Regions from separate parts of the Ancylobacter pratisalsi genome, predicted to be linked through region 3. Evidence: predicted binding sites of a transcription regulator. Region 3 holds the regulator's gene; each other region holds the start of a gene.
The links. The regulator LexA, encoded in region 3, represses DNA repair genes until DNA is damaged. The targets are predictions, from matches to a motif close to TGTTCNNNNTGTGTTCNG.

Region 1 (4,662 bases), 1.6 Mb from region 3:
CGCCTGGGCCACCGGCATCAACCCGGCGGTGCTGATCGGCGGCGCCGAGATCCTGATGGGCGGCAAGGACAGCGGCTACAGCCAGCAGCAACAGCCGGCCCCGGCAGGGAAGCAGGCCGCGCCCAATGACCAGATCGGCCAGTTCGCCGCCGTGGTGCTGGCCCAGACCGAGGATGTGTGGACCGACATCTTCAAGGCGCAGGGCGCCACCTACCAGGACCCCGGCATGGTGCTGTTCTCCGGCGCCACGCGCTCGGCCTGCGGCACCGCGCAGTCGGCCATGGGGCCGTTCTATTGCCCGCTGGACGAGAAGGTCTATCTCGACACCTCGTTCTTCCAGGAGATGAAGCAGCGCTTCAAGGCGCCGGGCGACTTCGCCGCCGCCTATGTCATCGCCCATGAGGTCGGGCACCATGTCGAGAACCAGATCGGCCTGCTCGCCAAGGTGCAGGCCGAGCAGCGCCGCGTGTCGCGCTCGGAAGCCAACGCGCTCTCCGTGCGCGTTGAACTGATGGCCGACTGTCTCGCCGGGGTGTGGGCGCACCATGCCGACGCGCAGTGGCAGATTCTGGAGAAGGGCGATGTCGAGGAAGCGCTGAACGCGGCCTCGGCGATCGGCGACGACACGCTGCAGAAGCAGTCGCAGGGCTATGTGGTGCGCGACAGCTTCACCCACGGCTCGTCCGCGCAGCGGGTGAAGTGGTTCCGCACCGGCCTCGACAGCGGTTCCATGAACAAGTGCAACACCTTCCAGGGCAGCATCTGAACCATGACCGCCACCCACGCCGACAAACCCTTCGTGCCGCTGTCGATCGCCGTGCTCACGATTTCCGACACGCGCCGTCTTGAGGACGACCGCTCCGGCAACACGCTGGCGGAACGAATCGAGGGCGCCGGCCATCGCCTTGCAGCGCGCGCCCTCGTGCCCGACGATATCGAGACCATCCGTGCCAGGGTCGCCGGCTGGATCGCGGATGCGGGGATCGATGTGGTGATCACCACCGGTGGCACCGGATTCACCGGACGCGACGTCACGCCCGAGGCCGTCGAGCCGCTGTTCGAGAAGCGGATGGAAGGCTTTTCAACCGTGTTCCATATGGTGTCGTTCCAGAAGATCGGCACCTCCACCCTGCAAAGCCGGGCGACGGCGGGGGTCGCCAACTCCACCTATGTGTTCTGCCTGCCGGGCTCGCCGGGGGCCTGCCGTGACGGCTGGGACGAGATCCTCGTCCACCAGCTCGATATCCGCCACCGGCCGTGCAATTTCGTCGAGATCCTGCCGCGGCTGGATGAGCACCTCAAGCGCGGCAAGCTGCGCGCGCCGGCCTGAGCGGCGGGTCGGAAAGCCTCAGCGGGCCGGCAGCAGCATCTGCGAGCGAAGCAGCACCAGACGGGCGCGGCCCACCCGCGCGATCAGGCGGCGCTGGGCCTGCGCGCCGGGCTCGTGACCGCCCAGCGCCTCATAGAAGCGGCGATGAATCAGCAGCCCCTGTTCCGGTCGGGGACGGCCGGTAAGCGCGTGGCGGGCGACGGCGATCGCCTCCTTCAGGCGCGGGGCCACGCCGAAACCATCCAGCGCAAGGCGGAAAGTGGCCGCGCGCCGGTCGACGGTGCCGGTGCGCTCGGCCTGGTCGGTGAAGCCGCGGACCTCGCGCGCCCAGCCTTCCTGCAGAATTCCGTCCGGCTCCAGGAACAGGATCCACGGCGCCCGCGCCGCGCCCGCGCCCTGCCGCCGTCGCGCGCCGGAGCCGTCCGGTCCATGCAGATATTCACAGCCGGCGGCATCGGCGATCTCGGCGATCTCGGGCGAATCGCCGGTGTCGACCAGCAGCACCTCGCGCACCACGCCAGCCGCCGCCCCTGGCACCAGAGAGGCGAGAGTGGGGATCAGCAGGCGGTGGGATCCGCTGGTGGGAATGACGACCGAAATCACGCTTGGCTGCAGCTTCCTGGGAGACGGAAAGAGGGCGGACGGCTTGACGGCGAGAACAGCCCGCGCGGCGAACACAAGGCGTTGCCCTGCCTATAACAAGCGCCCGCGCCCGTGAAGCGGCAGCTGTCATATTTCGCCCAATGTTCTTGATATGTTCCGTTCGTCGCGCTAAGAATCCGGGCATGGAACGCCGCACCGAACCCCGCATCCCGCGAAAGACGCCCCCGATCGCCGCCGCGATGGCGCCGCCGAAGCATCTCGGCCGGCTTGCCGAAGAGCGCCGCGTCCGACGCGCGAAGGAGGAGGACATCGCCGCTCGCGACGTCTCCACGCTTTCGGAGATGGATGGCCCGCCCGAGGAGGCGGCGCCGGGGATCGATGGGGAGCGCCGGCGCGGGCGCGGAGCGCTTTCCAACGCGGCGGGGCGCTTCGAGCCGCGCGCGCGTGAAGCCTTCGACGACGGATGGCAGAGCCTGGACGATCTGCCCGCGTTCCGCACCAGCGTGACGGTGGAGCGGGCGCGCACCATCATCAACCGCAACGAATCGCCCGATGTCGGCTTCGACCGTTCGATCAATCCGTATCGGGGGTGCGAGCATGGATGCGTCTACTGCTTCGCGCGGCCGACGCATGCCTATCACGGCCTGTCGGCGGGGCTCGACTTCGAGACCCAGCTGTTCGCCAAGGCCGACGCGCCCGAGCTTCTCGCCAAGGAACTGGCGAGGCCCGGCTACGAGCCGCGCACCATCGCGCTCGGCATCAATACCGATGCCTATCAGCCGATCGAGCGCGAATGGCGGCTGACGCGGCGGATTCTGGAAGTGCTGAGCGACTTCGGGCACCCGGTCGGCATCGTCACCAAATCCGCCCTGGTGCTGCGCGATCTCGACATTCTCGCGCCCATGGCCGAGCGTGGGCTGGTGAAGGTGGCGCTGTCGGTGACCTCGCTCGACCACAAGCTGGCGCGCCTGATGGAGCCGCGCGCCGCGACGCCGATGCGGCGCATCGAGACCATCCGCCAGCTCAGCGCGGCCGGCGTGCCGACCGCCGTGCTGGTGGCGCCGGTGGTTCCGGCCGTGACCGACGCGGAGATGGAGCGCATCCTCGACGCGGCGGCAGCGGCGGGCGCATCCGAAGCCGGCTATGTGATGCTGCGTGTGCCGCTGGAGATCCGCGACCTGTTCAAGGAATGGCTGCTCGCCCACTTTCCGGACCGCTACCGCCATGTGCTCACCTTGCTCAAGGAGCTGCATGGCGGCAAGGAATACGATTCCACCTTCGGCAAACGCATGACCGGGAGTGGCCCCTATGCCTGGACGCTGGCGCGGCGCTTCGAGATTGCGGTGGAGCGGCTGGGCCTGAACCGCCGCCACACCCGGTTGACGACGCGGGCCTTCACCCGGCCGCCGCGCACGGGCCAGCAATTGTCGCTTTTCGGAGAGGACGCATGAACATCGCGGTTGAGTGGGAAACCGGCGGCGAGCCCGCGGCGGAACCGGGGAGTCCCAGGGCCCGGCGGCGGGACATTCCGGCGCTGCATATGTCACTGGTGACACTGGGCGTCTCTGACCTGCCGCGTGCCACGGCGTTTTACGAGGCGCTGGGGCTTGAGCGGAAGATGCGGGCAGCCGAGGGCGTCGCCTTCTTCATGGCCGGCCCCGTGGCGCTGTCACTCTACCCACGGCACGAACTGGCGGCTGATGCGGGGGTGATTGATGGGCGTCGCGGCCAGTTTGGCGGGATGGCGCTGGCCTGCAACCGGGTGAGCCGGGCCGAGGTCGACGCGACGCTCATTCGCGCCGTGGCGGCGGGCGGGCGGGCGCTGCGCCCGGCGCAGGCAACCTTCTGGGGCGGGTATTCAGGCTATGTGGCCGACCCCGATGGCTATCCGTGGGAGATCGCCCACAATCCCGGCTTCGCGATCGACGGCGAAGGACGGCTGACACTGCCGGCGTGAGGGGAGGGGGCTGAGATCACCGGCGGGTTGGTCCGGTGGACAGTCACTACCTGTAGGCGCACGGCTTGGTCGGCCACCATATGGGCACGCACCGCTCGGCGCGCACCCTCTTCAAGTACCCGGCGGGCCGGTTTCACGGATCGGCGCGCCGTGGCCCGGCTTGTTACGGAGCGGCCGGGAGCGAAGCTGGTCAACCCGGTAATCGACATGCACTGGCGGGCGGCGCGTTGGCTTGCGTCCGCCCGCATGCGGTTTCGATACGTAGGGGCGCGCGTCGCGTCCCATGACGTTCTCACCCGGCAATGTTCGCCCGCGACGCCGTTCATACCCAGCGCCGTTCACACTCAGCGCCGTGCACACTTGGCATCGTTCACATCCGGCGCCTTTCGCGTGCGGCGCCGGAGGCGGCCGGCTCAGTTCGCGTTGAGCAGGGGGGCCAATTCCTTGTCGAGTTCTTCGGGGGTCATCGCGCCGGAGATCTTCTTGCCGTTGATGAAGAAGGTCGGGGTGGAATCGATGCCGAATTCTTTCGCGCCGCGCTGGGCGACCTGGTCCACCTCACCGGCGAGCTTCTGGTCGTTCAGGCAGGTGTTGAACTGCTCCTCGCTCATGCCGCCCTGCTTGGCGATGGCGAGAAGGGCCTGCGCCGGGTTGTTGTTGAAGGCCCAGTTCTTCTGGGTCTCGAACAGGGTGTCGACCATCGGGTAGTACTTGCCGTCGCCGGCGCAGCGCGCCAGCATGAAGGCGGCCTTGGCGACGATGTCGAGCGGGA
Region 2 (4,662 bases), 1.7 Mb from region 3:
TCGAGACCGGCACCGTGTTCATGAACCGCTGTGATTATCTCGACCCCGGCCTTGCCTGGACCGGGGTGAAGGACACCGGGCGTGGCGCCTCGCTCTCGCGGATCGGTTTCGAGATGCTGACGCGGCCGAAGTCCTTCCACCTGCGGCAGCTTTGAGGTGGGCGGCCGGGGCAAGCGGGTTGACGCCCGGCGCGCAAGGCATCACACCAGTGTCAAAGGGTGGAGAACGCGTATGACCATGCACGATTGGACCGTGAAGCATTCCATTGCCGCGGTTGTCATTCTGCTTGTTGCCGTCGGTGCCTTCCTGTTCAGCTGGACCTGAACCGGGCGGCGCATGACGCGCCCGCGCATGGGTGGGGTGCCGTGTGTTCCCGCGTCCGTGCGTCTCACGCCGCGCTTCTGGCTAATGTCACATTCAGTGCCTATCTGACGTGGCGGCGGTGCCGGCGGGTGCTCGCCCGAGTGCAGGAGTGCCGTTTTCCGTGCCGACCCATCTGCCGTCCGAGGCCGACACCGCCAGTATCCCGCCCGGGGAGGACTTCGAGGTCCTTCGCCTGTCCGTTGTGCTCAATCGCATCGCGAATGATTCCACGCGCGAGCGTGTGGCCGTGGGCGACCTGCTGGCGGTGATGCGGGAGCGCGCCTTCGGGCCGCTGATACTCATCTTCGCCTTGCCGAACGTGCTGCCGACGCCGCCGGGGACCTCGGCCGTGCTCGGGGCGCCGCTGGTGTTCCTCACCGCCCAGCTGGCGCTGGGGCGTCAACCCTGGCTGCCGGCCTTCATCGCCAACCGCTCGATCGCGCGCAAGGACTTCGCGGCCCTGATCGGGCGTGCCACGCCGTGGCTGGCCAAGGCCGAGGGGCTGCTGCGGCCGCGCCTTCGCGCGCTGGCTCTGCCGCCCGCGGAATATGTGATCGGGGTGATGTGCTTCATCCTGGCGGCCGTGCTGGTGCTGCCGATACCGCTCGGCAACATGTTCCCCGCGCTCGCCCTGTGCGTGCTGGCGCTCGGCGTGCTGGAGCGCGACGGGATATGGATCCTCATCGGCACGCTGATCGGCCTCGCCTCGCTCGTCGTTGTCTCCGGCGTCATCTGGGGCTTCGTCCAGGCCGGTCTTTATCTGCTCAGGAGCATTCTAGGCTGACGGGCTGGGGCGTCGCTCCCGCGCGCTCAGCCCACCGCCAGCGCGTTTTCCAGCGCACGCGACAGCATGTCGAGGCACTGTTCGGCCTGTGCCTGCCCGCTCTCGTCGCCGCGCAGGCGCATGGCGATGTCGCGCAGGTCGCGGATCGCGACATCCACGGCGGTGTACAGGTCGATGTCGAGGGAAGGATCGGGTTCGGCGGGCCGGACCGGGAACTGGATAACGTTACTCATGAAGCTACTCATGCGGAACTGAGGGGCGACGAATCGGCGGGCAACTGCCCTTGCCTCACCATGCGCGGGATTGGTTAACGTCCCCCTCCGGTACCGTAAGCGGGCGCGGCTTCGCCATGCATTGCTGCGTACTATCCATACAATTGGCGGATCTCGTTGACATTGTAGGTGCCGACGCCCAGATGCGTGGGGTCGAACAGGCGCTGGCGCCGTCGACCTGAACGGGAGGTTGCGATGCATGATCGCGAGTGGCCGAAGCTGTCGCCTTTCGAGTGCGGCGTGAAGGGATGCTGTCCGCGCTGCGGGCAGGGGCGCCTGTTCAACGGGTTCCTGACGCTGGCGCCGCGCTGCGAGGTGTGCGGGCTGGACTATTCCTTCGCCGACCCCGCGGACGGCCCGGCCTTCTTCGTCATCTGCTTCGGCTGCGTACCCTCGGTGCTGTTCGGGCTCTGGCTCGAAGTCGCGTTCCAGGTGCCTTACTGGGTGCACCTGTTCACGACCCTGCCGGTGATGCTCGCCACCTGCATCCCGCCACTGCGCCCGCTCAAGGGATGGCTGGTCGCCAGCCAGTACTATTACAAGGCCGAGGAGGGGCGTCTGGTCGAGGCGCCCGCCGGGCCCGGTCCCCGCGCGTAAGGCGCTTTCTGCCTACGCCTCACTCCCGGCTCCTGACGCTTCCCCCTCGATCAGCCCTGCCAGCGATTCGAGCGCCTCGGCGAGGCGCGCCCGGTCGGCCACGGCGCCGAGGGCGATGCGCACCGCCTGCCGCGCGGTTCCATCGACACTGAACGCCTCGGCCGGCATGACGCCGAGCCCGCGCCGCCGCGCCGCCTCGATCAGCCGGGCGCTGTCCCAGTGCGCGGGCAGGTGCTGCCAGACATGCAGCCCATCGGGATGCGCGCGTGCCCCCGCCGGCAGCAGCGCCTGCGCCAGGCCCTGGCGCGCGCGGGCCTCGCGGCGGATGGCGCCGAGCAGATGCGTTGCCGTGCCGGTGGTGATCCAGCGCGTCACCAGCGCGGTCATCAGCGGCGCCGGCATCAGGGTGAGTGCGCGCAGGGCGCCGGCAAGCCGCTCCGGATCTTCCCGCGCGGGAATGACGACAAAGGCCGTGCGCAGGCCCGGCGCCAGGCATTTGGCCAGGGTGGCGAGGTGATAGGCCAGATCCGGCAGCAGGCTGGCGAGAGCCGGGGCGGGCTGGTCGATGAGGCGGCTGTAGGGATCATCCTCGATCACGGTGAGGTGGTAGGCGCTGGCCACCGCCGCGATCTCGTGGCGCCGTGCCGGCGGCATGGTGAGGGTGGTCGGGTTGGCGATGGTGGGCTGGACATAGAGCGCGCGGGGCCTGAGCTGGTGACAGGCGCGCGCGAGCGCTTCCGGCTCCATGCCGTGGGCATCGCCGGGGATGGCCTCGACGGTGAGGCCGAGGCGGGCGCAGGCGGCGAGAAAGCCGGGATAGGTCTCGGGATCGGCGAGAATGACGTCGCCGGGTTTGGCCAGCACCGAGAGCAGGGCGGCGAGCGCGGGCTGGGTGCCGGGGGAGATGACCACCCGCCGGGGATCGAGCGGGCCGAAGCCGGGCTCCAGCCACTGTGTCGCGGCGAGCCGGTCCGGGGCGGAGCCGGGGCCGATGTGATAGGCCATCAGCACATCGGCATTGGTGCGGGCGAGCAGCGAGGTGAGCCCGCGCTCGATCAGCGCCCCGAGCGACAGGCCGCGCGGGGGCGGGGGCATCAGCATCGACAGGTCCAGCGCCGGTGTGGTCGCGCCCGGACCGCCGGGAATGAACGAGCCGCGCCCGGTCACGGCATCGATGAGGCCGCGATGGCGGGCTTCGCTGTAGGCGCGCGTCACCGTGGTGAGATCGACCTGCAACTGTTCGGCGAGGGCGCGCTGGGTCGGCAGGCGGTCGCCCGGACGCAGCACGCCGCGCGCCACGGCATCTTCCAGCGCGGCAAGAATCTGGGTGTAGAGCGGCCCCGCCGCGCGGTCGAGCGGGCCGATCCAGCCCGGGGTGGCAAGCGGCTCGAAAACGGCGGGTTCACTGTCCTGCATGGCGTCGGCTCCCGCACCAGCCTTGCCGTGCCTGCGCGCCGCGCGCAACTGCGGCGTCGTCATTGGCTGTGAAGGACGCTTGACTCGCGCGGCGGAACGAGTCGTTTTAAGGGAACATAACATGAACATATGTGAGCGCGACCATGGGCCCTGCCCGAGATGTTTCCGCGCTGAGGCAGCTGCTCGCCGGTCTTGAGGCGGAGCGCCTGTCCGGCGAGACGTCCAGCTTCCGCCTTGGCGCCAACGGGCCGGGCCCCCTCGCGCTCGGGCGTGGGGCGCTGCACGAGATTCAGGCCGTGCAGGGGGCGGACATGGCGGCGGCGGCCGGTTTCACGCTGGCGCTGGCGTTGCGGGCCAGCGCGGGTGCCGAGGCGGCGGGGGACTCTTTTCCGCGCGGCGCTGCATCGGCCGTCGCCCCGCCACGACCGGTGCTGTGGGTGCGCCAGGACATGGTCGAGGCCGAGCTTGGCCGGCTCGACGCCGACGGCCTCGCCGCGCTCGGGCTCGACCCCGCGCGGCTCATCCTGGTGCGGGCTTCGGACGCGGCCACGGCGTTGCGCGCGGGCGAGGACGCCCTGCGCTGCGCGGCGCTCGGGGCCGTGCTGATCGAGACCTGGGGCACGCCGAAAGCGCTCGACCTGACCGCCACGCGCCGCCTTTCGCTGCGCGCCGATGCCTCAAGGGTCACCGGCTTCCTGCTGCGCGGGGCGGGGCAGCCGATTCCCACCGCCGTGGCGACACGCTGGCGGGTGGCGCCGGCCGCCTCCTCCCCGCAGGGCGAGGGCCATGCCCCCGGCGCGCCGGCCTTCGCCGCCACGCTTCTGCGCCATCGCGGCGGGGAAGGCGGGCGCCCGGTCGAGGGCGGTACCTGGAACCTGGAGTGGGACCGTGAGACATGTTCCTTCCGCGACCTCGCCGCGCTACCTCGCGCTGTGGTTCCCGTTCCTTCCGGCCGACCGGCTGGAGCGGACCCGGCGCGCGCGGGGCGGGAAGACGGCCTCGCGCGGCTGCGCCGTGCAGGCTGATGGGGCGCGCTTTGATGGTGCTCCCGCGCCTTTTCCCCCCGCGCCTTCTCCCTTCGCACCGTTGCCGCTGGTGTTCGTCGAGACCGTGAAGAACGCCCGGCGCCTTGCCGCGGTGGACCGGCAGGCGCGCGCGTGCGGGCTCGTGCCCGGCCTGACGCTGGCCGATGCGCGTGCGCGCCTGCCCGACCTTGCCGTGGTCGAGCAT
Region 3 (4,662 bases):
CGAGCCCTGCGTGTTTCTCGCCCTCGAGGATTGACCGCGACTGGCGCAGCCTGTGTGCTGGGCCGTGTTTCAACCAGTTCAAGCGGCCTCGTGGCCGGCGGGAAAGACTGCTGATGGACATCAATCTGCCCGAGATCGTCGCCGAGATGCAGGCCGCGTTTGACCGCTACGAGCGCGCCCTCGTGACCAATGACGTGGAAGCGCTCGACGCGCTGTTCTTCGATCATCCCACCACGACGCGCTATGGCGGGGGCGAAAATCTCTACGGCATCGAGGCCATTCGCGCCTTTCGCGCCACCCGTTCGCCGGTGGGGCTCGACCGCTCGCTCGAAGGGACGCAGATCACCACTTATGGCCGCGATTTCGGCGTCGCCTCGACGCTGTTCCGGCGCGAGGGCATGGTCGGAAAGGTCGGGCGGCAGATGCAGACCTGGATGCGCACGCCCGAGGGCTGGAAGGTGGTGGCGGCCCATGTCAGCGTGATCAACGAGCCGGTCCCCGCTTAAGGATCTTGTTCTCCTCTCATGCTAAAGATCGGGCGCTGCGGTGTTTTTTCGGCAGCGACTCGCCGCGTTGCGGGGTACATTATCGCCGATGTCCGTGGTCTCCGTCCCGCCTCCCGCCGAATCGACACCCGCCGCACAGGCGGGTAGGCCGCGCGTAACCCGCGCCGAGGGCCTGCGCATTCAGCTCGCCGACGAGATCACGCGCGGCCTGCTGCTTCCCGGAACGACGCTCGACGAGACCGCCCTCGCTACCCGCTTTGGTGTGTCACGCACGCCGGTACGCGAGGCCCTGCGCGAACTGGCGGCCTCCGGCCTGATCGATGCGCGCCCCCATCGCGGCGCGGTGGTCGCCCGCCCAAGCGTCGAGCGCCTGCAGAACATGTTCGATGTGATGGCGGAGCTGGAAGGGCTGTGCGCGGGGTTGTCCGCGCTGCAGATGACGCCGCCCGAACGGCGCCAGCTGGAGCAGCTGCATGCCGAGATGAGCGCGTTGATGCGGCAGGGCGACTTCAATGCCTATCGCGAGGCGAACGAGCAGTTTCACACCTCGATCTATGATGGCAGCCATAACGGCTATCTGATTGAAATCACGCTCGGAACGCGGCGGCGCCTGTCTCCCTTCCGCAGGGCGCAGTTCCGGGCGCTGGGCCGCCTAGCGCTGTCACACACCGAGCACGACCGCGTCGTGACGGCCATTCTGCGCGGCGACCGCGACAGCGCCAACGCCGCGATGCGCAGCCATATCGCGATCGTTCACGACGCGTATGAGCAATACGCACAAAACGTGTGATATCAGCAATTTAACGAGATTTTCGGACTCTCTTCCAGAACCTCAGCCGCCGACGGGCTGGCTTTCTGCGCGCCGTGCCTCCTCATCCGCGAGGAACGCGCGCCAGCCGCCGAAAGCGGTGATGTCGCGCGCGGTTGCCGCGGCGGCCGCCTCCATCAGAAAGCCCTTCACCTCGGTGCCGTCGTCTAGTTGCACGGTTCCCACCCCGAGCGGGGCAGGAATTCCGGCGACCAGACGGCCAAAGGCATCCGCCGGGAGCGCCCACACTTCGCAGTCGATCGCCGCGCCCGATCCCGGCCGCCCGCGCAGCAGGCCGGGCCGGCGCACACGCCCTTCCGGCAGCAGATGAAGCCGATAGTCGGCGCTGGTGCGCGCCGCGCGCAGGAACACGGCGCCCGCGGCAAGCAGATCACCATTGAGCGGCAGGCCGGACAGATGCGCGCCGAACAGGGCGAGTTCGAGATATCCCGGCGCCGCGCGCACGCTCGCCGCCGGGCGGGTGACCAATGGCGCGCCCGTCGCGCCCATGGTGAGACCGGTATCGGCGTGGAAGCGGGCGCCCAGCGCCGCCAGATGCGCGTCCCGCCCCGCAGGCGCCAGCAGGGTCACGCCGGCCGGGGCGCCGTCCGGCCGGATCTCGGCCGGCACCGAAAGGCCGCACATATCCAGCAGGTTCACGAAGTTGGTGTAGACGCCGAGGTTGCTGTTGCAGCGCACCGGCTGCGCCAGCATCTCCTCGACCGTGTAGACGGTGGGCATGGTCGGCACCGTCAACGCATCGAAGCGACCGAGAATCGCCCGCGCTTCCACCTTCAGCTCCGCCAGGCGGTACTGTCCCCGGAAGGCGTCGACGGCGCTCAGGCCGCGCCCTTGCTCGACGATGGAACGCACCACCGGGTGAAAGGAGGCCGGGCGCGATTCCAGGAAGGGGCCGACCGCAGCCAGACGCTCGGCGACCCACGGCCCCTCGTAAAGCAGCTTCGCGGTTTCGAAGAACGACGTCATGTCGATTTCCTCGACCCGGGCGCCAAGAGCCTGGAAACGGGCGACGGCGGCGGCAAAGGCCTTCTCGGCCAGCCGATCACCGAAGCTGACCAGATCCTCGCGGCGCGGCACCGCCAGAAGCGGCTTGGCAGGAAAGCCCCCAGGCTGGCCGACGGGAAGCGGGCGTGAGAACGGATCGGCGTCATCGGGACCCGCGGCGACGCGCAGCACCGCAAACGCATCTTCCACGGACAAGGCAAACACCGAGACACAGTCGAGCGTGCGGCAGGCCGGCACGACGCCATTGGTCGAGATCAGCCCCAGACTGGGCTTCAGCCCGACAATGTTGTTCAGCCCAGCCGGCACGCGGCCCGATCCCGCCGTATCGGTGCCGAGGGCGAAGGGCACCAGCCCCGCCGCCACCGAAACAGCGGAGCCCGAGCTCGAACCGCCGGGCACCAGATCCGGCCGCACCGCGTTGCGCGGCGTCCCATAGGGCGAGCGCGTGCCGTTCAGCCCCGTGGCGAACTGGTCGAGATTGGTCTTGCCGATGACGATGGCACCGGCCCGGCGCAACCGAACCACGACCGACGCGTCGCGCGTCGCGTCATAGGCAAAGTCCGGGCAGGCGCAGGTGGTGGGCAGGCCGGCGACGTCGATATTGTCCTTCACGGCGAAGGGAATGCCATAGAGCGGCAGGGTCGCCGGGTCCAAGCCCTCCAGCGCCTTGAGCGCAGCCGCAATCGCCTTGGGCGGGCTGATCGACGTGAAAATGGCAGGATCACCGTGTCGCTCGATGAGCTCGACGCAGCGCGCAATAGTGTCCGCCGGACGCGCAGCGCCCGAGCGATGCGCTGCGAGAAGGTCCGAAATCGTGCCGATCAATGTGTCACCCTTCCTGTTCCGCCCGATAATGCACAACACTTGCGCACAATGGAAGCCATTGCATACACGATCAACGAATTGCGGCTCGACTGCCGGCGCTTAGCGATCCAATTACCGATTGTGGAACACAAAAAGAACGGATAGTGTTTGTTCGTGATTTGTTTTCATTGCGCGGCACGGACGGAGTAGGATCGATGCTCACTCGCAAACAGCATGAGCTGCTTCGCTTCATCAATGATCGCCTCAAACAGGATGGGGTGCCTCCCTCGTTTGAGGAGATGAAGGACGCCCTGGATCTCAAATCCAAGTCCGGCATCCACCGGTTGATCACGGCCCTCGAGGAACGCGGCTTCATCCGCCGCCTGCCCAACCGGGCGCGGGCGCTGGAGGTCCTGCGGCTGCCGGAAGATTCCCAGCCCACACGCTCTTCGCGCAATTTCGCGCCAAATGTCATTGAGGGCAGCCTCGGCCGGTCGCGCGCGCCCGTCGACGACAGTGCCTCGCGTTCGGTGTCGATCCCGGTGATGGGCCGCATCGCGGCGGGAACGCCCATTTCGGCGATCCAGAGCCGCGATCAAACCATCTCCATGCCCCCGGAAATGATTGCCGGTGGCGAGCATTTCGCGCTCGAAGTGCGCGGCGATTCGATGATCGAGGCCGGGATTCTTGACGGTGATCTTGCCCTGATCCGCAAGAGCGACACCGCCAATAGCGGCGACATTATCGTGGCGCTGATCGACGACGAGGAAGCAACCTTGAAGCGGCTGCGCCGTAAGGGCGCCTCCGTCGCGCTGGAAGCGGCGAACCCCGCATATGAAACACGCATTTTCGGCCCCGACCGGGTCCGCATCCAGGGGCGTCTTGTCGGGCTTTTCCGGCGCTACTGACATGACCACGCCGCGCGGATGCGCCGAATGCTGGAGGGACCGGCTGGCGCGGCATCCCGTGGAGGGACGACGGGAGACGGCGTGATCCGGCAAGGCGCGGCGTAATTTCAGTGGTGGCGGGGCGTCTGTTTGGTTCCCTGGGTTCACGCGGGTATTCAGGGTTCAGTTTTCCGAGGCGTTCACGGCATCGTCTGGCCCGTCGGCCCCAGGGTCGACATCGGGCGTGGAAGCGTTATCGGGATCCGCCTCCCGAACCGCCGCCGCGCCCCGTGCCCTTGGGATCGATGGACGGTTGATCGTAGAATCGGTCGCGGGAACCGATGCGGACCGGCGAAGGATATCGGCCGCGGCGGGTGCAGGTGGCTGCCAGGGCCGTGGCGCCCCGGCCGGTCGCGCCATTATCAATTCCCATTCTTTCGTATCCAGATACTGAGCCGCCAGCCCCCCGTGCTGGCGGTACGCGTCGACATAAAGAACCGTCGCCGCGCAATCCTCCGGGGGCTCGTAGGGCGTCACGACCAGATCGGCCCGCCGACAGTCCTCGAACAGGGACGCCCGGTCCCGCGAATAGGCCACACGCGCCGCGTTCGGACCGGGCAGCGTGCAGCCG

Region 1: a site for LexA is predicted at 2,075-2,092, ahead of G3A50_RS12135 (PA0069 family radical SAM protein). Genes of this name have one in related genera too.
Region 2: a site for LexA is predicted at 3,543-3,560, ahead of G3A50_RS12065 (ImuA family protein). Genes of this name have one in related genera too.

What each region holds. Positions count from the first base shown of each region.
Region 1 covers NZ_CP048630.1:2,585,064-2,589,725, forward strand. Annotated here, with positions in the region: gene ypfJ (KPN_02809 family neutral zinc metallopeptidase) at 1-766, shown strand, start outside; gene moaB (molybdenum cofactor biosynthesis protein B) at 770-1,330, shown strand; gene G3A50_RS12130 (glycosyltransferase) at 1,349-1,933, opposite strand; gene G3A50_RS12135 (PA0069 family radical SAM protein) at 2,275-3,384, shown strand; gene G3A50_RS12140 (VOC family protein) at 3,381-3,890, shown strand; gene G3A50_RS12145 (DsbA family protein) at 4,304-4,662, opposite strand, start outside.
Region 2 covers NZ_CP048630.1:2,567,823-2,572,484, forward strand. Annotated here, with positions in the region: gene G3A50_RS12040 (aldehyde dehydrogenase family protein) at 1-155, shown strand, start outside; gene G3A50_RS12045 (exopolysaccharide biosynthesis protein) at 485-1,147, shown strand; gene G3A50_RS12050 (hypothetical protein) at 1,174-1,380, opposite strand; gene G3A50_RS12055 (DUF983 domain-containing protein) at 1,615-2,016, shown strand; gene G3A50_RS12060 (aminotransferase-like domain-containing protein) at 2,029-3,432, opposite strand; gene G3A50_RS12065 (ImuA family protein) at 3,576-4,457, shown strand; gene G3A50_RS12070 (Y-family DNA polymerase) at 4,543-4,662, shown strand, end outside.
Region 3 covers NZ_CP048630.1:4,233,074-4,237,735, reverse strand. Annotated here, with positions in the region: gene G3A50_RS19745 (molybdopterin molybdotransferase MoeA) at 1-34, shown strand, start outside; gene hpxZ (oxalurate catabolism protein HpxZ) at 114-506, shown strand; gene G3A50_RS19735 (GntR family transcriptional regulator) at 595-1,296, shown strand; gene atzF (allophanate hydrolase) at 1,339-3,165, opposite strand; gene lexA (transcriptional repressor LexA) at 3,360-4,052, shown strand; gene G3A50_RS19720 (ComEC/Rec2 family competence protein) at 4,215-4,662, opposite strand, start outside.